DNA from 2 places in the Serratia sp. C2(1) genome. Region 2 is predicted to be linked to the other one. Evidence: predicted binding sites of a transcription regulator. Region 2 holds the regulator's gene; the other holds the start of a gene.
The links. Region 2 encodes LexA, which represses DNA repair genes until DNA is damaged. Its sites were predicted from a motif close to TNCTGTATGTACATACAGNA; they were not measured.

Region 1 (12,069 bases), on a different contig from region 2:
GTGGCAGCGCACCGCTGTTTGAAAATGGCAGCAGCAACCTGATGCCCGATAGCGAAAAGATACTCGCTGAAATAGTGCCAAAGATGGTTCGCGCCCCAGAACAAATGTTCCTCATCATCGGCCATTCAGACAATACGGGATCCGCCGCCGTCAATCTGGCGCTTTCAACCGAGCGAGCCCGGGTCATTCGGGACTGGTTGGTTGAACATGGCAACCTGTCAGCCAGTCAGTTCATCGTTGAAGGCGCAGGAAACTCCCGCCCGGTAGCCAGTAACGACACCCAAAAAGGACGTGCGCAAAACCGCCGCGTCGAGATCATTCCGTTATCTACACAGCCCTATAAGGATTAAGAGAAACTCACTTATGAGCAAGAAATCAATGACCTACCCCATTAATGAAGGCACTTTCGTGACGCTGGATCATCTTGAGGATCAGTCGATTAATATTCTTCGTTATATGGACGACGACCATAACCCCTACAACATTCTGATTAACCGCGCCAGGCTGGAAACCGATCAGACCGTAGATGACTTTTGCGAAAAACAGTGGGAGAAAATGAAACGTTCGGTCCCGGGATTCGAAGTGGAAGGAAAAAACCTGCAACATGAAATTGGCCCGGCTAAACTGCCCGTGCTGCAGACCGCCAATAAATTTCTGGAGGACGGCGGCTGGGTTCGGCAGGTCTCGTCCATCATTACGCTGCCTTGGCACCCACAGCTCAACCCGGACTCTCGCAAACTGTTGGTGTTTACGTTGGCGGCAAACAATGATTTTACCGAAGCACAGCGCAAGCATTATGTACGTATTATCAACAGCTTTATCCCTGTAGAAGCCCCAATCAGCGCCGAAAGTTGAGTCTTCCCCCCGCTCTGCTCCAAGCCCAAAAAAGGCCTGGAGCAGTCATTATGAATATCTCAATAGCCGACAGCTTAGCCTCGTCATTCTCCCTGGCTTATCAAAGAAGAATGTACGATTTGCCCATTGTTATTCCCACGGCAGTAACAGTTGCCGCTCAAGCTGCGGATCCAGCAGCGTTACGTGCAAGCCGACCAACCGCACGCCACGGCCTTCTCGCCGTTCACGCCATGCCTGCCGCGCCACGTTGAGCAAATCTTCTTTATTCAGCACCGGCCAAACGTGTTCCTGAGTGGTCTGCTGAAAATCCTGAAACTTCAGCTTCACGCCCTGCCGCGCGATATGCAGATCCGGTTTCACCTTGCGCAGCCGCATTTCCAGCTCGGGATAGAGCTTGTCGACGATCAGCGCCTCGCAGTCTTCCCAATCATGAATGTCTTCCGCCAACGTGCGTTCCACCCCCACCGATTTACGCAGCCTTTCCGACGAGACTTCACGCTGATCTATTCCCTGGCAGCGCTCCCACAGCACCCGGCCAAATTTGCCGAAACGCTTGAGCAACAGCGCCAGATCGTACTGCTGCACGTCGGCGCAGGTGATCAGCCCCACTTCTTCCAACCGTTTAGCGGTCACTTTGCCCACGCCGGGGATTTTACTCAGAGGCAGTTGCCGCAAAAAAGCCGGCACCTGCGCCGGCGTGATGACGTATTGTCCGTTCGGTTTGTTCAGCTCCGAGGCAATTTTGGCGAGGAACTTGATCGGCGCGATGCCCGCAGAGGCCGTGAGGTTAAGCTCTTCGGCAATCGCCTGGCGGATTTCCTGGGCAATCAGCGTCGCCGAGCCATTGCACTGGGTGCAGTCGGTCACATCCAGATAGGCTTCGTCCAACGACAGCGGTTCAATCAGCGGGGTGTAGCGGGCAAAGATTTCGCGAATGTGCAACGAGGCTTCCTTGTACGCCGCCATGCGGCCTGGCAACAGCTTGAGGTGCGGGCACAGTTTAAAGGCCATCGCCGTCGACATGGCGCTGTGCACGCCATAGCGGCGTGCGGGATAATTGGCGGTGCTGATCACCCCGCGCCGGTCGGCACTGCCGCCGATCGCCAACGGAATATCGCGCAGGCTGGGATCGTCGCGCATTTCTACCGCCGCGAAGAAGCAGTCCATATCGACATGAATGATTTTACGCATCGCGCCTCCAATAACACTGTATAAGTATACAGCCAATAATTGAAAGCTCAAGACTCGGCAGACATGGAGAAAACGGCGTTTGCGCCAGATATTTCCGCGTTGTTAAAAAAGCTTAATTTTTCAATAGTATGATTTCCGCTGACTCAGGCTCTCTCATCCTTATACCCTATGGATTCCATGTGGCGGCTCACAAGGCTGCGGCTCGAAAGACGGCGGGTATAGCATAAAAGGTATCTCGCATGATCAGGTTTTCCCATTTGCTGTTGGTTTCCACGCTGTCGCTGGTTTCGCTGGCGGCGGGCGCCGCTGTCGGCCATGCTCCAGCCATTATCGCCCACCGCGGCGGCACCGCAGACGCGCCGGAAAACACCCGCATCGCCATTGAAACCGCACTGAAAAATGGCGCCGACGCCATTTGGGTCACGCTACAGCAATCTAAAGACGGCGCGATCGTGCTGTACCGCCCTTCCGATCTCAAAACATTGACCCACGAGCAGGGGCCGGTCTCCGCCCATACTGCCGATCAACTGGCCAAAGTGGATGCCGGCTGGTCATTCGCAAAAGGTGAAACGCATCCGTTTCGCGGCAAAGGCATAGGTATCCCGCGTCTGGACGAGATCCTGGAGGCTTTCCCCAAGGTAACCTTCTATCTGGATATCAAATCGCCGGACGCCGATCCGACGCAATTTGGCAAAGCGCTGCTGGCAACGCTGGAGAAGACCGACAGCCTGAACCGCACCCGCGTATATTCTACCGATGCCAAATACCTGCAAGCGCTGCCGCCGCAGATCAAACGCTTTGAAAGCCGCGACGACACCCGCACCCTGCTGGCCAATGTCACCATGGCGCACCAGTGCGAATTGAAAGCGGATAATCAGCAACCGCGCTGGTACGGGCTGGAGCTGAAACGTGAAGTGGAAGTGGTGGAGAAATACACGTTGGGCGAAGGGCGCTCGAAAGCGTTTCTGACCTGGGATAAAGAGTCGATCGACTGTTTCCGTTCGCAAGGCCCGGCGCATATCATTTTGTTCGGCGTCAATTCAGCGGCGGAATACCGGCAGGCACTGGTGCTGGGGGCCGATGGAGTGATGGTCAACTCACCGGCCGAAGCGAAAGACTTCCGCAAGGCCAAGTGACCGATAGAGAAAGGGGCGCCACTTGCGCCCCTCGTCTTCAGATGATCCGGTGTTTTTCCAACTGTTGCCGCCGCAACGCCGCTTTGGCTTCGCGCTTCTTGCGCGCATCACAAGGCTCCGGGCAGTCACAGACCTTTTCCATCCCCAACGCAGTGATGCCGCCGCAACTGCCCTGCAGGCTTTTGCGTTTGAACACATAGCCCAGCGACATACCGCCGATAACCAACAGAAACAGCACGAAGGTGGCGATAAATACCGTCAACATAGCGGCCTCACAAGATCTTTTTCAGATAGGGTTTAAACGCCTCAGAGTAGCGCTCTTCAAATCCGTTGGCGGTTTTCACAATCATGAACACCGGGATCCCCATCAGGTTGGCCAACGCCATACCGCGCTCCGGCCCCAGCACGTTCAACCCGGTCGACAGGCCGTCGGCGGCCATGCAGGTCGGGCTCAGTACGGTGACCGAAACCAGATGATGATGGATCGGCCGGCCGGTGATCGGATCTATGGTGTGCGAGTAGCGCACGCCATCTTGCTCAAAGTAGTTGCGATAATCCCCAGAAGTGGCGATCGACATCTCCCCCGGCTGGATCACCAACTGCGCTTTTTGCTCCACGCCGGCCGTCGGCCGTTCAATGGCGATACGCCAGGGTTTCTGCTCGCCGTTGTGGCCACGGGTGCGCACCTCACCGCCGATATCCACCATGTAGTTTTTCACCTGCTGCGATTGCAGGTACTGGGCAATCACATCCACGCCATAGCCTTTGGCGATGGACGAGAGATCGACATACAGCTCCGGGATGTGTTTCACCAGCGCATTACCCTGCACCGACAGTTTGTCGATGCCGGTCCAGGCGCGGCGTTGTGCCAATGCGGCAGCGCTCGGCACCTTGTCCGGTCGCCCTTCCGGGCCAAAGCCCCATAGATTGACCAATGGCCCGACGGTCACGTCCAGCGCACCGTCGGTCACGCGGTTGATGCGCAGCGCCTCCAGCACCACCTCGGTGGTCGCGGCCGATACCGGGAAGGGTTTGCCCACCTCGCGGCTGGCGTTGAAGCGGCTCAGCTCCGAGCCTGGCCGGTAGGTGGACATTTGATCGTTCACCAACTCCAGGCGTTTGTCGATCTCCGCCTGTATTCTGGCCGCCGACGGCGTGTCGTCACCGGTGACATAACGGATCGAATAAGACGTCCCCATGGTTTTGCCATCGAGATTCACCTGCTCCGGCCCGCAACCGGTCAATAACAACGTGGCACCCAGCGCCACCGCCGTCATCCAGCCCTTCATTGCCCCTATGCGCATTTAGCCACCAAAGTCATCCAGCATGATATTTTCATCTTCGACACCCAGCTCTTTCAGCATATTGATCACCGCCGCGTTCATCATCGGCGGGCCGCACATATAAAACTCGCAGTCTTCCGGTGCCGGGTGGTGCTTCAGATAGTTCTCCAGCAGAACATTATGGATAAAGCCAGTGTAGCCGGTCCAGTTATCCTCAGGCTGGGGATCGGAAAGCGCCACGTGCCAGGTGAAGTTTTCATTCTCCGCCTGCAGCCGATTGAAATCATCCTCATAGAACATTTCACGCAGCGAACGCGCACCGTACCAGAAGGTGATTTTGCGCTTCGAGTTCAGGCGATTGAGCTGATCGAAAATATGCGAGCGCATCGGCGCCATGCCGGCACCACCGCCGATAAAGATCATTTCGGCGTCGGTGTCTTTGGCGAAGAACTCGCCGAACGGCCCGGAGATGGTCACCTTGTCGCCAGCCTTCAGCGACCAGATATAGGAGGACATAATGCCCGGCGGCACGTCCGGCGCGCGCGGCGGCGGCGTGGCGATACGCACGTTGAGCATGATGATGCCCTTTTCATCCGGGTAGTTCGCCATTGAGTAAGCGCGTACCGTGGTGTCGTTCACCGTCGAGCGGTAGCGGAACAGGTTGAACTTGTCCCAGTCGCCGCGGTACTCCTCCGGCACGTCAAAATCGGCATAGCTGATGTCGTGGGCCGGCGCTTCGATCTGGATAAACCCGCCGGCGCGGAACGGCACGTCTTCGCCGTCGGGGATTTTCAGCTTCAGCTCTTTGATAAAGGTGGCTTTGTTATCGTTGGAGATAACCTCGCACTCCCACTTCTTCACGCCGAAAATTTCTTCCGGCAGCTCGATTTTCAGGTTCTGCTTCACGTTCACCTGGCAAGCCAGGCGGCAGCCTTCTTTCGCTTCACGCTTGTTGATGTGCGAAAGTTCGGTCGGCAGGATATCGCCGCCGCCCTCTTTAATCACCACCCGGCACTGGCCGCAGGAGCCGCCACCGCCGCAGGCCGAGGACACGAAGATCCCCTGGCTGGAGAGCATGTTCAACAGCTTGTCGCCCGCCGGCGCATTAAAACTCTTGCCCCGATCGCCGTTAACTTCCACCGCGATGTCACCGGTGTTCACCAGCTTTGATTTGGCGAACAGGATCAGCAGTACCAGCACCATAACGATGCCGGTAAACATCGCGACGCCTAAAATAATTTCCATAGATTCTTCCCGCCTTTACAACTGAACACCGGAGAAGGACATAAAGCCCAACGCCATCAGCCCGGTGGTGATAAAGGTAATGCCCAGACCGCGCAGCCCTGCGGGGACATTGGCATACTTGAGTTTTTCGCGGATCCCCGCCATCGCGACAATCGCCAGCATCCAGCCGGTGCCGGAGCCGAAGCCGTACACCACCGACTCTGCGAAGTTGTAGTCGCGTTGCACCATAAAGGACACGCCGCCGAAAATGGCGCAGTTCACGGTGATCAGCGGCAGGAAAATGCCGAGTGCGTTGTACAACGACGGGAAGAAGCGATCGAGGATCATCTCAAGAATCTGCACCAGTGCCGCGATCACGCCGATAAAGGTAATGAAGTTGAGGAAGCTCAGATCGACGCCTTCCATCAACGCGCCATCGCGCAGCACCAGGTTGTAGACCAGGTTGTTCGCCGGCACCGAGATGCCGAGCACGATGGTCACGGCGATGCCCAGACCAAAGGCGGTCGACACCTTCTTCGACACCGCCAGGAAGGTACACATCCCCAGGAAGAACGCCAATGCCATGTTCTCGACGAACACTGCGCGCACAAACAGGCTGATATAATGTTCCATCGGCCGTTACTCCTTTTCGATCTGTGCAGGCTTCAGGGTGCGCAGCACCCAAATCAGCAGGCCGATGATAAAGAACGCGCTCGGGGCCAGCAGGAACAGGCCGTTCGGCTGATACCAGCCGCCGTTCTGCACCGTATCCAGCACCGGAATGCCAAACAGCTTGCCCGAGCCAATCAGCTCGCGCAGGAAACCGACCAGCACCAGGATCACCCCATAACCCAGCCCGTTGCCGATACCGTCCATAAAGCTTTCAATCGGCGGCGACTTCATGGCGTAGGCTTCGGCGCGCCCCATCACGATACAGTTGGTGATGATCAGGCCGACAAACACCGACAGTTGCTTGGAAATCTCGAACGCATAGGCGCGCAACAGCTGATCGACCACAATCACCAGCGAGGCGATAATCGCCATCTGCACGATGATGCGCACGCTGTTCGGAATATGGTGACGGATCAGGGAAATAAAGAAGCTGGAGAACGCCGTGACCAGGGTCACCGCGATGGTCATCACCACCGCCGTTTCCAGCTTGGTGGTCACCGCCAGCGCGGAACACACCCCGAGCACCTGCAAGGCTATCGGGTTGTTGTCAAACAGCGGCCCGAGCAGGACCCGCTTAATCTCTTTGGAATCAGCCATTTTTCAGCGCTCCTTCACGAACTTTTTTCAGGAATGGGCCAAAACCTTGCTCGCCCAACCAGAAATCAAAAGTGTGCTGCACGCCGTTGGAGGTCAGCGTGGCGCCGGACAAACCGTCCACCCCGTGCTCATCCCCCTGGCGCGCCCCGCCTTTCACCACGCGGATCGCCGGCTTGCCGTCGTTATCAAACAGCTTTTTGCCAACCCACTGCCGGCGCCAACCGGCATTCTCAACTTCGCCGCCCAGGCCCGGGGTTTCCCCCTGATCGTAATAAGTGATGCCTTTCACCGTGTTGCCGTCGCTCCCCAGCGCCACAAAGGCGTACATCATCGACCACAGACCGGTGCCGTAGACCGGCAGCACGATTTGGTTCACCGCCCCGCCGCTATCGCGCACCAGATAGATCTCCGCCCGGTTGCTGCGGCGCTTGATGCCGGCCGGATCATCGGCCGCCGACAAGGCGACGCTTTTGGCATCGTCGCGCAGCGCAGCGGCCAGATCGAACGCCGCCGCATTGCCCGCCACGAACTCGCCGCTGTTCAAATCCAGCAGGCGCGGTTCGATACGCCGGGTGAACAGCGCCTTGACCTGATCGCCTTCCATCTTCGGTTGCAACAGGCCGGCCACGTCGAGGATATTGCGCTGCTTGTCGAGCAGCTTTTGCTCCTGCTGTTTGGACTTCAGGCCGACGGCGGAACCCGCCACCACCACCGAACACACCAGACACAGCAGCAGCACCACCAGCAGCGTTTTGCCGATAGTGTCGTTTTTAGATTCATTCGCCACGGGCTTTTCTCCGCTTGATGTTGGCCTGCACCACCAGATAATCGAACAGCGGCGCGAACAGGTTGGCGAACAGGATCGCCAGCATCATGCCTTCCGGGTAGGCCGGGTTGACCACCCGGATCAACACGCACATCACGCCAATCAGGATGCCGTACCACCACTTTCCCTTGTTGGTAAAAGCGGCGGAAACCGGGTCGGTGGCCATAAAGATCATGCCGAAGGCAAAACCGCCCAACACCAGATGCCAGTACCACGGCATGGCGAACAACGGGTTGGTGGCGGAGCCGATGCTGTTGAACAAGAAGGCGGTAGCCATCATGCCGAGCATCACGCCGGCGACGATGCGCCAGGAGGCCACGCGGCCAAACAGGATAATCGCACCGCCAATCAGGATCATCAGCGTGGAGACCTCGCCGACCGAACCTGGGATGTTGCCGAGGAAGGCGTCCATCCAACTGATCGACTGGCCGGTAGCTACGTTGCTCAGGCTGTGCGCTCCGCCCACGCTCCATTGCGCCAAGGGCGTCGCACCGGAGAAGCCGTCGGCGGCGGTCCACACCAGGTCACCGGAGATCTGCGCCGGATAGGCGAAGAACAAGAAAGCGCGCCCCGCCAGTGCCGGGTTGAGGAAATTGCGCCCGGTGCCGCCGAAAATCTCTTTCGCCACCACCACGCCGAAACTGATGCCAAGCGCCGCCTGCCACAACGGCAGCGTTGGCGGCACAATCAGCGCGAACAAAATCGAGGTGACGAAGAAACCTTCGTTAATCTCATGCTTGCGGATGACCGCGAACAGCACTTCCCAGAAACCGCCGACGATAAACACCACGGCGTAGATCGGCATAAAGTAGCAGGCGCCCAGCACCATCTTGCTGACCCAGCCGGCATCCGCCGTCAGCGACGCCCCCAGCCATTGCGCCAGCCGGTAATGCCAGTCGCCCGCCAGTACCTGCTGCAGTTGATCGCCGCTGTACAGATGGTGCAGCGCCGGAATGGCCTGCTGGCCGACGTTATACATGCCCCAGAACATCGCCGGAAATACCGCCAGCCATACCAGGATCATCATGCGTTTCAGATCGATGGCGTCGCGCACGTGCGAAGCGCCGCGCGTCACCAGACCGGGGGTGTAAAACACCGTGGTAGTCGCTTCAAACAGCGGGTACCACTTTTCCAGCTTGCCGCCCGGCGTGAAGTGATGCTCGATCTTGTCAAAAAAATTCTTCAGGCCCATCGGTTATCCTTCCTGCTCAATCTTGGTCAGCACGTCGCGCAGTACCGGCGCATATTCATACTTGCCCGGACAAACGAAAGTGCACAGCGCCAGATCTTCCTCATCCAGCTCCAGACAGCCCAGCGCCTGCGCGCTGTCGGTATCGCCCGCCAGCAGATCGCGCAGCAGCAGGGTCGGCAGAATGTCCAGCGGCATCACCCGTTCATAGTTGCCGATCGGGACCATTGCGCGCTCGCCGCCGTGGGTGGTGGTCGAGAAGGCGAACAGCTTATTTTTCAGGAAGTGACCCAGCGTGGTGCGGGTAATGGAGAATTTGTCCGGCGAAGGCGCGATCCAGCCGAACAGCTGTTTATCACGCCCTTCCTGCAGCACGCAAACCTGCGAGTGAAAACGGCCGAGATACGCATTCGGGCCGGCGACATGAGTGCCGCTCAGCACCGAACCGGAAATCACCCGGTTCTCGCCGCTTTTAAGGCGGCCGGCGGTCAGTTGTTCAATGCTGGCGCCCAACCGGGTGCGCAGCAGCACCGGCTGTTCCACCTGCGGCCCGGCCAGCGCCACCACCCGACGGGTGTCGAGATGGCCGGTGGTGAACAGCGTGCCGATGGCGATGACGTCCTGATAGCCGATATGCCAAACGGTTTTTTTCAAACTCACCGGTTCGAGGAAGTGAATGTGGGTGCCCACCAGCCCGGCGGGATGCGGGCCGGCGAATTCGTTGTAGGTTATCTGCGCGCCAGGCTGTTTGCCCAGATTCGCACCTGCGGCATGGCAAACGTGCAGCTTGCCGTCGGTCAGGCGCGCCAACACCGCCAGCCCGGCGTTAAAGGCCTCCCGTTGTTCGGCAATGATCACCAGGGGATCGGCGGCCAATGGCTGGCTGTCCATGGCGGTCACGAAGAGGGCGCGCGGGGTGCTGCCGGGACGCGGCGTTTTACTGAAAGGGCGGGTGCGCAGCGCGGTCCACAGGCCGCTGGCGATCAGCTCGCCTTCAACCTGCTCTCGCGGCAGCTCCGCCAGTTCGGCGACCGGATAATGAGCGAACTCAAGTTGCTCGTCACCACCGTTTTCTATCGCAATCACCACGGACTGCAACACGCGGCGCTCACCGCGGTTGATTGCCGCAATGCGCCCGCTGGCGGGCGCCGTGAAGAAAACCCCGGGGTTCTTTTTATCTTCGAACAGCGCCTGGCCTTTCTTAACGGTATCGCCTTCCTGCACTAACATGGAAGGGCGCATGCCGACGTAGTCTTCCCCAAGCAGGGCAACATGCTGAACTGGTGGGCCGTCCTGAATCGCCTGAACCGGAGCTCCGGCAATGGGCAGATCTAACCCTTTTCTGATTTTAATCATAGGATTTATACGATGTTGACTAGGTTTACACGTCTTACCGGCCCCAGAGGCGGGTGCTGACGATGCCTGGATGATGAGACTGCATCAGCAGCCTCCGGGTTAAGCGCAACGGCATCACGCTCAACATGAATTCTTTCGCGCTGACAAAATGGGATTACGCACATTCCCTTGATTGACTCCCGCCTGCCTTGTTTTGCACGACAAACCGTTTTACACCACGTTAATACTTTGTTGCCGCAGACCCCATGTTATCGCCATGGATATAAGAGCAAGGCCCGCTTCTGCATCAGCAACAACAGGTTAACCGGAGCCGGAATATTAACATTTTTCACCACTTTGTTCTGCGCTGAGCAGTGACCTGAGTCAAGCAAATGCAATTAAATGCCCGCTGTTTTACACCACCAATCGTTAAAATCTGCCTGTCGATTCACTTTTATCGAATTTTGTGGTTTTTTTATACACATCGCATATTGCTAAAAAAAAACACACTGGTAATCTGGCGGTGTTTTAAGGCAGTAAAACAATAATCAGTGGCATGTTGGCCAAGTTCATAGAGCCAGCAGATAAATATAAGCAGGAATAATAATGAGCAAAATCGCGCTGTTGTTTGCGATGCTTTTTTCTATGCCGATGATCACGGCCTGCAGCGCCAGCGAGCAGGTTCCCGAGGCACCGGTAGTTAAACAGCAATTAGTAGGTTCACCGGTCTATATTCAGATCTTCAAAGAAGAACGCACGCTGGAATTGTATGCCAAAATGGGCAACGAATTCCGTCTGGTGAACTCCTTCCGCATCTGTAATTTTTCCGGCGGACTCGGCCCGAAACGCCGTGAAGGTGACTTTAAAAGCCCGGAAGGTTTTTATAGCGTCGACTCACGCCATCTGAAACCCGACAGCAAATATTATCGCGCAATAAATATCGGTTTCCCGAACGATTACGACAAATCGCAGGGTTATTCCGGCGCTTATCTGATGATCCACGGTGAATGTAAATCGATTGGTTGTTACGCAATGACCAACACCTATATGGATGAGATTTACCGCTACGTGGAAGCCGCATTCGCTTATGGCCAGAACCGGATCGATATCAGCATCTACCCGTTCCGCATGACCGATCAGAACCTGAAACGTCACCGCTCCTCCAGCGATATCGCCTTCTGGAACCAGCTGAAACCCGGCTATGACTACTTCGTCAAGCATCACCAGCCGCCGGTGGTGAGCGTCGCCAATGGCCAGTACGTGCTGGGTCAGCCGGTCATGAGCAGCAGCCAGATGACGCAGTACGCATCAACGGCTCCCGCTGCCAGCACCAACCCCTTCGCTCAAACCAAGCCGCTCACCGAAGTGAAATAATGCGAACTCGCCTGGCGCAATCTTGTGCCAGGTTTCATTCGCCGTCAGCGGTTGGGTAGCAATCACCGTGACCACATCGTTTGGTGTGGTCTGCTGCTGAAAATCAATCTCCACATCCTGATCGAGCAACGTGGCTTTGCCAAACGGCGCGCGGCGGGTGATCCAATATAAGTTGGTGGAGCAGTAGGCCATGACAAAACGCCCATCCGACAGCAACATATTGAATACCCCTTTCTTGCGCAGTTGATCCGCCAGCAGTGCGATATAGCGGAATACCGGCGGCCAACGGCTCGGGGTGCGCGGGTATTTCAGGGAAAGTTGATGCAGCAGCCAGCAGAAAGCATATTCGCTGTCAGTTTGGCCCACCGGGCGGAAGTTGCCGGTTTC
Region 2 (12,069 bases):
CAGTATCTTGCCCGCCTGTGGCGCTATGGTTTAGTGCTCTCTCACCGGCGGGATATCGCCGACGATTTGGTACAAGCCACCTGTGTACGGGCGCTGGAGCGCGCCGCACACTTTACTCTGGGCTCGCGTATGGATCGCTGGCTGTTTTCGATTCTGCATTCCATTTGGCTGAACGAAGTCCGTGCCCGGCATATCCGTCAGGGGCAGGGTTTTGTCGACGTCGACGATCTGGCCGGCGAGGAAAACGGGGAAGAGACGATATGGGCCAATGAGGTGATGCAGCGGGTCAATCGCTTGCCGGAGGCGCAGCGCAATACGCTATTCCTGGTGTACGTGGAGGAGCTTTCTTACCGGGAGGCGGCCGAGGTACTCGGCGTCCCCATCGGCACCATCATGAGCCGCCTGGCAGCGGCACGTCTACGGCTTGCGAACGACAGCGCGCTGCAAACCCGCGCCCCGCAGTTAAAAGGAGAACGATCATGAGCTCATACTACACTGCGGATGAACTGCTGGTCGCCTATCTGGACAATCAACTGGATCCCCAGCAGCGCCGCAGCCTGGAGCAGCGCCTGGTCGATGAACCGGCATTGGCCGACCGTTTGTCGCTGCTGGAGCGCGGCAATCTGCCGTTCAAACAGGCGTTCGCCCCTTTGCTGGATGAGGCGCCGGTGCAACGGCTCCAAGCCAGATGGCCACTTGCCGCGCCAGCCCCACAACACCGCATCAGCCGCCGTGCCCTGATTGCCGCTGCCGTCGGTTTTCTGGCGCTGGGGGTCGCGGGCGATCGCGCCTGGCAGCAAGCGAGCCAGCCGGAAGATAGCTGGCGTTGCCTGGTCGCGCAGTATATGGCGCTCTACACCCCGGAAACGCTGGCGGGCTTCGAGGGATCCCCTGCACTGCTCGCCAGCCAGTTGCAGCACACCGGCGAACGGCTGGGCATTGCCCTCACCGCGCCCAAACTGGCATTGAGGGGTGCAGAGCTGAAAAATGCCCGTGTGCTGGCTTACGACGATCGTCGCATTGCTCAGTTGACCTGGCTGGACGCCCGGTTTGGCCCGCTGGCACTGTGCATTATTCAACAACCGGGCAAGCCGGAGGCCGCACAAAGCGAACGCCGTCAGGGGATGAATGTGGTGTATTGGGCCGATGGCAGTCACAGCTTTATGCTGATTGGCCATAATCCGGCGACGGAGATGACCACGCTGGCGGAGCGCCTGCAACGTTCACTGTCCAGCTGAGGAGGGATCACGACGCTTGCCCACCGCTCCGGTGCCGGCCTAGCGCGTGAAGGGTCACTCATTTTTCATCGCACCAGCCGTATCTCCGCATCAGGTTGCTCCTTATCAGCGGAAAAGGGGGCGACTCTCGGCGATTGCGCTTAATCATGGTAAAATCGGTTTTTTTACGTACCGGGATATTTGCCATGAACTCAAGCACCCAGGAAAAGCTGCTGGCGCAGGCTGAACAACTCTGCCAGCAACGCAATGTGCGGCTGACACCGCAGCGGCTGGAAGTGTTACGCCTGATGGCACAACAGCCCGGTGCCATCAGTGCTTATGACCTGCTGGATCTGCTGCGCGTGGCTGAACCGCAGGCTAAACCGCCAACGGTATACCGCGCGCTGGATTTTCTTTTGGAACAAGGGTTTATTCATCGGGTGGAATCAGCCAACAGCTATGTGTTGTGCCATCACTTCGAACAACCGATGCATACCTCCGCGCTGTTTATCTGCGATCGCTGTGCTCAGGTGACTGAACGCACCACCGAAGGGGTCGAGGAGACGCTGCAAAAGCTGGCGAAAGAGTCGGGTTTTGTGTTGCGTCACAGCGTGGTGGAAGCGCATGGCCTGTGTTCAGGCTGTGTTGAGGTTGAGGCCTGCGACAGCAAGCATGATTGCGGCGAGCACGATCACAGTATCGCCATCAAGAAGAAATAAATTATGCGGGGTTGGTCAGGCACTTCCCTGTACCTGCGGCCGTGGCGTTGAGGGGATGAAAAACGCCGGGCCGGCTACAGTCAGTCGCTTACGGCCACCATCCGCTGTGGCCCTGCTCGCTACCAGCGATACTTGTTGTGGTCTTCCCAGGACTTAACTTCTTTCTCGGCCGCCTCTTTCTGGTAGCCATAACGTTCCTGGATTTTACCGACAAGCTGTTCGCGTTTCCCTTCAATGACCGCCAAATCGTCATCGGTCAGCTTGCCCCATTGTTCCTTCACTTTCCCTTTGAACTGTTTCCAGTTACCGTCAGCTTGATCTTTGTTCATAGTCTCTCCGTTAACCTGTGTTAAATCAGTTTGACACTGTGCTGACTGGGCATCTAACCAAGCAATTTTTATGGTCTATTGCTACCAACCAAAGGGATGCCACTCCCCCATTCATTTAGCCAGCCACATGATTAAGTGTAGACGCAGATAACGAAAAAATAACAAAAACCAGAATAAAAACCCATTAAAAAACTATAAATCAGAAAAACACGCCAACAAACAAGGCGCTACCCAGATGGGACGACGCTTTGAAATATGTAAGCAAATATAAATAAAAACATAAGATAAATTACTTGATTATCGGTAAAGATCACTGACTTATCGTACCGCAAACCAGGTGCCGTGCAGCCGGTGACGGTGCCAGAACCAGCCCAGCGCAATGCCCCGCAGCGACAGAAACACCGCCAGCGCCAGCCATAATCCGTGGTTGCCCAACAACGGGACGGTAAATAACGTCAGGCCGAAACCGACGGCCGCCACCGCCATGCTGTTGCGCATTTCTGCACCGCGGGTGGCGCCAATAAACATGCCGTCCAGCAGATAGCACCACACACCGACCAACGGCAGCGCCACCTGCCACGGCAGATAATGGCTTGCCAGCGTACGCAGTTCCGGCAAAGAGGTTAGCGCGGCCACGATATGCTGCCCGGCAACGGCATACACCACCCCAAAGGCCAACGCCACCAGGCAGGCCTGGCGACATGCCGCGCGCCACACCTTGCGCAGTTGGCTGTCGTCGCGGGCGCCATAGGCATGGCCGGAATGCGCTTCTACCGCATAGGCAAAACCGTCAAGCGCGTAGGCGGTGAAAGTCAGTAAATTCATCAGCACCGCGTTTACCGCCACCACGTCACCGCCCAGCCGGGCGCCGAAGATGGTCAGTGAAGCAAAACACACTTGCAGCAACAATGAACGCAGCATAATGTCGCGATTCAGTGCCAACAGGCGCCGCAGATTACCGCGCCAGGCCCGGCGCAGCATCGGTGCGGCAATGCCGCGTATGCGCATCACCCGCCAGGTAAGCCACAGCCCCAGCAACAACGTGGCGTATTCAGAGATGGCGGTGGCTATCGCCGCCCCCTGCACGTTCCAGCCCAACCCCATCACCAGCCAGATATCCAGTACGATATTCAACAGATTACCGACAATCAGCAAGATCACCGGCGCACGCACGTATTGCACCCCAAGCAGCCAGCCCAGAATCACCATATTGGCCAGCGCTGCCGGCGCGCTTAGCCAGCGGATCTCGAGGAAAAGCCGCGCCTGTTCCAGTACTGCGCCATCACCGCCCACAATCTGTAGAGCTGCATCGATCAGCGGATGGCGCAGCAATACGATGGCCAACCCGGCCAATACCGCCATCAGTAGCGGCTGCATAAAAGCGCGTGCCAGTGCCGACGGATCCTGCGCACCGAGCGCCTGCGCCGCCAGGCCGGTAGTGCTCATGCGCAGGAACAGCAGTAGCATAAACAGGAAGCTGGTAGCCATGGCACCAATAGCTACGCCGCCCAGATAGGTGGAGCTTTCCAGGTGGCCAATCACCGCAGTATCCACCAACCCAAGCAGCGGGACGGTAATATTGGAAAAGATCATGGGCAACGCAAGGCGCCATAGGGCTTTATCAGTATCGCTGGTGAAGGCAGAAAGCAGGCGCATAGTGAAATGTTCCCGTGGATACCCTTCATCTTTCAAGGTGCAGATGTGTTGGCTACGCGCGCTCACCCCAGCCACTTACTTGAGTAAGCTCCTGCGGATTCTCTCGCTGGCCGCCTTCCTGCGCCTTGAAATCTATTGGGTATTACATTGAATTAGAAATGACATCGCCCCAGAACTGGGGCGATTTAAATCAGGAGACGACGTTCTGGCGGGTGGGTTAAATCCAGTCGCCATTGCGGATCACGCCGACTGCCAGGCCTTCAATGGTGAAATTCTGCTGACGCAGATCGACCACGATAGGCTGGAATTCGCTGTTTTCCGGCAGCAGCTCGACCACATTGCCGTTTTTTTTCAGGCGCTTGACCGTGACTTCGTCTTCAATACGCGCCACGACCACCTGGCCGTTACGCACGTCCTGGGTTTTATGCACCGCCAGCAGATCACCATCGAGAATGCCGATATCACGCATCGACATGCCATTGACCCGCAGCAGGAAATCCGCGCTCGGTTTGAACAGGGAAGGATCCACCTTATAGTGCCCTTCGATATGCTGCTGCGCCAGCAGCGGTTCACCGGCGGCCACGCGGCCAATCAGCGGTAAACCTTCTTCATCTTCCATCAGCAGGCGAATGCCGCGCGAAGCGCCGGAGACGATCTCGATCACGCCCTTGCGCGCCAGCGCTTTCAGGTGTTCTTCTGCAGCATTTGGCGAACGGAACCCCAGACGCATGGCGATCTCGGCGCGCGTTGGCGGCATGCCAGTTGACGAAATATGATCGCGAATCAGATCATAGACTTCTTGTTGTCTGGTAGTTAGTGCTTTCATTCCGCCCCCTGTTTGTTTATACAGTCTTGCTGTGAGTATATACAGGTAAGCGCGCCTTGGGAACCGAAGAATGAATAAAAATCAGGGATTAGCGCCCCCGCCGCAACCGGGCATTCCACTCAGGCAAAGTGCTGCCACAGTACAGAACCCCAGACAAACAGCGCCAGGACGATCGTCAGCGTTACCGCCGCCGACCCCATATCTTTCGCGCGGCCGGAAAGCTCGTGGTGTTCCGTGCCCACCCTATCGACAATGGCTTCAATCGCGCTGTTCAGCATCTCGACGACCACCACCAACAGCACCGAGCCGATCAGCAAAATGCGCGCTATCGCACCCACATCCAGCCAGATCGCCAGTATGATAGCCAGCACGGTCGCCACCAGTTCCTGGCGAAATGCGGCTTCGTGCTGCCAGGCAGCAGAAAACCCTTTATAGGAATAGCCGGCGGCTTTAATAATACGGGTCAGTCCGGTTGCTTGGTTTGCCATGTTTTTTAGTGCCTTTCACAGAGGTAAGTCATAATTATAGAGCTTGGGTCAGGAAACTCTCCCGGCTCCCGGTTTTCCAACACCACAGATCTGCTACCCGGTTTCTGGTATGCTTGCGGCGCATTGCTAACAAGAGGCTTCACGTTGTTATGTCAGGTTGGCGTAAAATTTATTATAAATTATTGAATTTACCACTCAAATTGTTGGTAAGAAGTAAGGTTATCCCTTCAGATCCGGTCACGGAGTTAGGGTTGGATCCCTCACGGCCGATTCTGTATGTTTTACCTTATAATTCCAAGGCGGATTTACTGACGCTGCGCACCCAGTGCCTGGCGCAGGATTTGCCCGATCCCCTCAATCCGTTGGAGATAGACGGCACCGTACTGCCAAGCCACGTGTTTATTCACGACGGCCCGCGCGTGTTCCGCTACTACACGCCGAAAGAAGAGTCGGTCAAACTGTTTCACGACTATCTGGATCTGCACCGCAGCAATCCGGATCTCGATATTCAGATGCTGCCGGTTTCGGTGATGTTTGGCCGTTCCCCTGGCCGCGAAGGTCACGGCACGCCGCATCTGCGCCTGCTGAACGGCGTCCAGAAATTCTTCGCCGTGCTGTGGCTGGGCCGCGACAGCTTCGTGCGTTTCTCCAACACCGTTTCGCTGCGCCGAATGGCGACCGAACACGGCACGGACAAAACTATCGCGCAGAAACTGGCACGCGTGGCGCGCATGCATTTCTCGCGTCAACGTCTGGCCGCCGTCGGCCCAAGCCTGCCGGCCCGTCAGGATCTGTTCAATAAGCTGCTGGCCTCCAAAGCGATCGAAAAAGCGGTCGAAGACGAAGCGCGCAGCAAGAAAATTTCCCATGAAAAGGCCCAGCAGAACGCCATTGCGCTGATGGAAGAGATCGCCGCCGATTTCTCGTACGAAACGGTGCGTCTTTCCGATCGGGTGCTGAGCTGGACCTGGAACCGGCTGTATCAGGGCATCAACGTCACCAATGCCGAGCGCGTGCGCCAGCTGGCGCAGGACGGCCACGAGATCGTGTATGTGCCGTGCCACCGCAGCCATATGGACTACCTGCTGCTGTCCTACGTGCTGTATCACCAGGGTCTGGTGCCGCCGCACATCGCCGCCGGCATCAATCTCAACTTCTGGCCGGCCGGGCCGATCTTCCGTCGCCTGGGCGCGTTCTTTATTCGTCGTACCTTCAAAGGCAACAAGCTGTACTCGACGGTGTTCCGCGAATACCTCGGCGAGCTGTTTACCCGCGGCTACTCGGTGGAATACTTCGTCGAAGGCGGCCGTTCCCGTACCGGACGCCTGCTGGAACCGAAGACCGGCACCCTGTCGATGACCATTCAGGCAATGTTGCGCGGCGGTACTCGCCCTATCACGCTGGTGCCGATCTACATCGGTTACGAACACGTGATGGAAGTGGGTACCTACGCCAAAGAACTGCGCGGTGCGACCAAGGAAAAAGAGAGCCTGTTGCAGATGCTGCGCGGCCTGCGCAAACTGCGCAATCTCGGTCAGGGTTACGTCAACTTCGGCGATCCGCTGCCGTTGACCGCCTACCTGAACCAGAACGTGCCGCAGTGGCGCGAATCGATTGACCCGATCGAAGCCCAACGTCCAAGCTGGCTGACGCCAACGGTCAACGACCTGGCGGCCAAGATTATGGTACGCATCAACAACGCGGCCGCCGCCAATGCCATGAACCTGTGTTCCACGGCGCTGCTGGCCTCACGCCAGCGTTCGCTGACCCGTGAACAGCTGCTTGAGCAGTTGGAGTGTTATCTGCAACTGATGCGCAACGTGCCTTACGCCGGCGACGTCACCGTGCCAACCCAGACGCCGGACGCGCTGCTGGATCACGCGTTGAACATGAACAAGTTCGAGGTGGAGAAGGATAACATCGGCGATATCATCATCCTGCCGCGCGAGCAGGCAGTGCTGATGACCTATTACCGCAACAATATTCACCATCTGCTGGTGCTGCCTTCGCTGATCGCCACCATAGTGATGCATCACCGCCGGGTGTCACGCGCTGAACTGCTGCGGCAGATCGGCCTGATTTACCCGATGCTGAAAGCCGAACTGTTCCTGCATAACGACAAGGAACAGTTGCCGGAAGTGCTGCGGCTGCTGATCGAGGAAATGATCCGCCAACAGCTTATCTGCGACAAAGGCGAGGATCTGGTGCTTAACCCGGCGCGCATTCGCCCTCTGCAGCTGCTGGCCGCCGGCGTGCGCGAAACGTTGCAGCGCTATGCCATCACCATGTCTATCCTCAGCGCCAACCCGAGCATCAACCGCGGCGCGCTGGAGAAAGAGAGCCGTATCATGGCCCAGCGCCTTTCGGTGCTGCACGGCATCAACGCACCGGAGTTCTTCGACAAGGCGGTATTCTCTACCCTGGTGGCGACGTTGCGTGAAGAAGGCTACATCAACGATATCGGCGATGCGGTTCGTGAGCACACCCTCGAGGTGTACAGCATGCTGAGCGATTTGATTACCCCGGAAATCAAGCTGACTATCGAAAGCGTCAGCATGCCGGCGGAAACCAACGCGCAGCCGGAAACGGCGACTGTGGAAGAGAAAGACGAATAATCGATTGATAATCGAAAACAAAAAGGCACCCTCAGGTGCCTTTTTTATTGCCGAAATACCGCTATCCCTGCCAGTAACTCAATACGATACCGATAAACAGTACCAGCCCGACATAGTTGTTATCCAGGAACGCCTTGAAGCAGGCGTCGCGATCGCGGGTAGCGATTTGCTTTTGCTGATGGATAAACAAGGCACCCGCCAGCAGCAACGACCAATAAAATGCTCCGCTCAGCTGTGCCAAATAGCCCACCGACAGCAGCAGCAGCAGTGTGGCGAACTGCAGCAGACCGACGATCAGCTTGTCGTAACGGCCAAACAGAATGGCGGTGGATTTGACGCCAATCTTCAGGTCATCGTCGCGGTCTACCATTGCATACAGCGTATCGTAAGCCACCGTCCAGCAGATATTGGCCAGCAGCAGCAGCCAGCAGCTCAGCGGCAACGACTCGCTGACGGCAGCGTAACCCATTGGAATGCCCCAGCCAAACGCCGCCCCCAGCACAAACTGCGGCAGATTGGTCACCCGTTTCATAAACGGATAGATCCACGCCAGCGCCAGCGCCGCCAGCGATAGCCAGATGGTCATGGCGTTCAGCGTCAGTACCAACCCAAACGAGATCAGCACCAGCACCACGAACAGGATCTTGGCCTCTTTCTCGCTCACCCGACCGCTCGGCATTGGGCGCCCCGCCGTGCGCTTCACGTGACCGTCAACGGCGCGATCGGCATAGTCATTCACCACACAGCCGGCAGCGCGCATCAGGAACACCCCAAGGACAAACACCAGCAGAATGGACAGCGGCGGCACACCCTGCCCCGCAATCCACAGCGCCCACAACGTTGGCCACAGCAGCAGCAGGCTGCCGATCGGTTTATCGAGGCGCATCAGATGGCTGTAAGCCCGCCATTTGCTTTGAGTCACGCTTCCCTCCAAGGTATTTCCTCTCCTCATCATGCGGTTTCCGTACTGCCCGCCGCGTACAACGGCGAAGCGGGTAAAAACAGTTCGGTCAGCAACAACGGCTTGCCCGCCAGCCGCAAACGGGAGCGGCGCGCCCACAGCGCACCCTGCCGACCCATATGAATGTAATCGCGAGTCAATTCACCGCTGCTGAACAGATAGCGCCCCAGCGGCAGCGTGCCCAAATCCACCAGCGCCTGATCCGGGCCGGTCAGGGTTTCCTGCGGGATCACCGTGCGCCCCAGCAGCCAGGGCTGGTTATCGCCCAGCAGTATAATCTCGCGCAGCCAATAACGCGGGCTGTCCGGCAGATGCTCGGCTTCTTCACCCAACTGGTCGCGGGTAACGAAACACTCGCGCTGCGGTTCAACGTGTACGCGCCCGCAGTGGCGTTCAAAACGGCGGGTCATGGATCCTAACTCCATCAGCCAGTCGCTGACGGCGGCGGGTACCGGGGGGGATTGCGCAGATAACCACTCAAGCGGCGGCAGGATGGAATCCCTATTGCCAGACATTGTTCTACTCCAGGCCTGTCGCCGCCCCCTGCGGGCCGCACCAAACCATACAAACTGTTAACAGAAATCCATTGTAACGCAGAAATCCAAAAGCGGCAGGCTGATTCGTGGCGCGGCAGGCAGCAAAATCGCTGCGGCAAAATGCCGTAATGTCATCTTTTTGCCATCTGTTTTCTCTACCTTAAGGTTCCGGCACGGCGGTGATTCTGTGATCGTCAGCAAAGTTCTGCCTTAGCTGCATTGTGTTATCTACGCGCGTAGATAAGCTGATGTCGCAGCGTTGAATCGCCATATGTCCGACATTTTCGTCAGCAAACCTTCTTGCCGACACCAGGGAAACCAACTGCAGCAAAACAGAGGATATCAATACAATGAGCGAAACAACGCTTGCTACCCCACAGGCCACCGGCGATACGCTGGCGGCCGATGAACGCCTGGCCACCAAAGAAGGGCGCAGTCAATTCTGGCGCGCCACCTTCTCGTGCTGGCTCGGTACCGCCATGGAATATGTCGATTTCGCCCTGTACGGCCTGGCGGCCGGCATGGTGTTCGGCGACGTGTTCTTCCCCGAAGCCACCCCGATGGTGGCGCTGTTGGCCAGTTTCGCCACCTACTCGGTCGGTTTTATCGCTCGCCCTATCGGCGCGTTGATTTTCGGCTGGATTGGCGATCGCAAAGGCCGCCGCGTGGTGCTGATCTCCACCGTGGCGCTGATGGGCGTCTCCACCACGCTGATCGGGCTGATCCCCTCCTATGCGCAAATCGGCATCTGGGCGCCCACCTGCCTGGTGATACTGCGCTTCGCTCAGGGCTTCGGCGCCGGGGCGGAGCTTTCCGGCGGCGCGGTGATGCTGGCGGAATACGCACCGGCCAAACGGCGCGGGCTGGTCGCTTCGATCATTGCTATCGGCTCCAACAGCGGAACCCTGCTGGCCTCGCTGGTCTGGTTACTGGTGTTGCAGTTGGATAAAGCCGATTTGATCGCCTGGGGCTGGCGCATTCCGTTCCTTGCCAGCATTCTGATCGCCGGCGGTGCGCTGTATCTGCGCCGCCACGTGCGGGAAACGCCGGTATTTGAACGCGAGCTACAGCAAAACCACCAGCGCATGCTGGATGCCTCCGCCGCCGCGCCGGATAACCGCAGCTATCTGCAGCGTACCAAGGCCTTCTGGGTGATGCTCGGTCTGCGCATCGGCGAAAACGGCCCCTCTTATCTGTGCCAGGGCTTTATCGTGGGCTATGTCGCCAAGGTGCTGATGGTGGATAAGTCGGTACCGGCGTTGGCGGTGATGATCGCCTCGCTGTGCGGCTTCCTGGTCATTCCGCTGGCCGGCTGGCTCTCTGACCGTTTCGGCCGCCGCATCACCTACCGTTGGTTCTGCCTGCTGCTGGTGTTGTATGCCTTCCCGGCGTTCTGGCTGCTCGACAGCCGCGATCCGGCGACAGTGATTTCGGTGATTGTCGTCGGCATGTGCATTGCGTCGCTGGGGATTTTTGGCGTGCAGGCCGCTTACGGGGTGGAACTGTTCGGCGTCAAAAACCGCTACTCCAAAATGGCGTTCGCCAAGGAGCTGGGTTCCATCCTTTCCGGTGGCACCGCACCGCTGATCGCCACCGCGCTGCTGTCCGGTTTCGGTCACTGGTGGCCTGTCGCCTGCTATTTTGTTGTAATGGCGGCCATTGGCTTAATCACTACCTTCTTTGCACCGGAAACCCGCGGCCGCGATCTCAATCTGCCACAGGATGCGGTGTAACCAGGGCGCACAGGAATCCAACTTGGATAAACAACCCTCACGGCGCATCACCCGCGCCGACGTCGCCCGCGTAGCGGGCACGTCGGTCGCCGTAGTCAGCTACGTGATCAACAAGGGCCCGCGCCCGGTCGCAGAAGCCACTCGCCTGCGGGTGCTGGCGGCGATCGAGCAGACCGGTTATCGGCCGAATGACATCGCCCGGGCGCTGGCCTCGGGCAGTACGCAGACCTACGGTTTGGTCGTGCCCGACATCTCCAATCCGTTTTTCGCCACGCTGGCCCGGGCGCTACAGCGTGAGGCGTTCAGCCACGGTCGCGTGCTGCTGCTGGGCGACGCCGGCGACGACCGTCAGCGCGAGTACGAATTAATTAACCATCTGCTGAGCCGTCAGGTCGATGGCCTGCTGTACACCAGCGTCGATCGCCACCCGTGGTTCGATCTGATCCGCGCCTCCGGCACCCCCTGCGTGATGATAGACACCATCGACAGCCATGCCGGTATCTGCGCCATACGCGTCGACGAACGCGAAGCCGCCTGTCAGGCAACCCGCCATCTGTTACAGCACGGCTACCTGGAGATCGGCATTTTTGTTGGCCCGTTGACCATGCTTAACGCTCAGGATCGCCTGAACGGCTGGCGCGATGCGTTGCTCGAAGCCGGCATTACGCCACGCGAAGAGTGGATTTTTGAAGCGCCCTATACCCGCCAGGGCGGATTCCAGGCTGCACAGAAAATGGTTCGAGGCCCCCGTCCGCGGGCGGTATTCACCTCCAATGAACAGCAGGCGCTCGGCTGTCTCTCCGCGCTGGCGGAACATCAGCTGCGTGTACCGGACGATCTGGCTATCATTTGTTTCAACGGCACGCAGCAATCCGAGTTCAGCGTGCCGCCGCTCAGCGCGGTCGAACAGCCGATTGACGCGATGGCCAGGCAAGCCATCGCCATGCTGGCCGCCGGCGCCGCGCAGCCGGAGCTGCACGAATTCGCTT

Region 1: dinB (DNA polymerase IV) is a predicted target of LexA. The motif match lies at 2,061-2,080, and genes of this name have one in related genera.

The regions. Positions count from the first base shown of each region.
Region 1 covers NZ_JAZFBA010000001.1:3,219,192-3,231,260, forward strand. Annotated here, with positions in the region: gene V2S86_RS15100 (OmpA family protein) at 1-350, shown strand, start outside; gene V2S86_RS15105 (DcrB-related protein) at 364-855, shown strand; gene dinB (DNA polymerase IV) at 985-2,046, opposite strand; gene V2S86_RS15115 (glycerophosphodiester phosphodiesterase family protein) at 2,286-3,182, shown strand; gene nqrM ((Na+)-NQR maturation NqrM) at 3,220-3,447, opposite strand; gene V2S86_RS15125 (FAD:protein FMN transferase) at 3,455-4,486, opposite strand; gene nqrF (NADH:ubiquinone reductase (Na(+)-transporting) subunit F) at 4,487-5,710, opposite strand; gene nqrE (NADH:ubiquinone reductase (Na(+)-transporting) subunit E) at 5,726-6,322, opposite strand; gene V2S86_RS15140 (NADH:ubiquinone reductase (Na(+)-transporting) subunit D) at 6,329-6,958, opposite strand; gene V2S86_RS15145 (Na(+)-translocating NADH-quinone reductase subunit C) at 6,951-7,745, opposite strand; gene V2S86_RS15150 (NADH:ubiquinone reductase (Na(+)-transporting) subunit B) at 7,735-8,976, opposite strand; gene V2S86_RS15155 (Na(+)-translocating NADH-quinone reductase subunit A) at 8,980-10,329, opposite strand; gene dpaA (peptidoglycan meso-diaminopimelic acid protein amidase) at 10,915-11,682, shown strand; gene V2S86_RS15165 (class II glutamine amidotransferase) at 11,617-12,069, opposite strand, start outside.
Region 2 covers NZ_JAZFBA010000003.1:320,373-332,441, forward strand. Annotated here, with positions in the region: gene V2S86_RS19545 (RNA polymerase sigma factor) at 1-483, shown strand, start outside; gene V2S86_RS19550 (anti-sigma factor family protein) at 480-1,238, shown strand; gene zur (zinc uptake transcriptional repressor Zur) at 1,424-1,936, shown strand; gene V2S86_RS19560 (CsbD family protein) at 2,056-2,265, opposite strand; gene dinF (MATE family efflux transporter DinF) at 2,584-3,921, opposite strand; gene lexA (transcriptional repressor LexA) at 4,139-4,747, opposite strand; gene V2S86_RS19575 (diacylglycerol kinase) at 4,867-5,235, opposite strand; gene plsB (glycerol-3-phosphate 1-O-acyltransferase PlsB) at 5,385-7,850, shown strand; gene ubiA (4-hydroxybenzoate octaprenyltransferase) at 7,912-8,784, opposite strand; gene ubiC (chorismate lyase) at 8,802-9,326, opposite strand; gene V2S86_RS19595 (MFS transporter) at 9,698-11,080, shown strand; gene V2S86_RS19600 (LacI family DNA-binding transcriptional regulator) at 11,103-12,069, shown strand, end outside.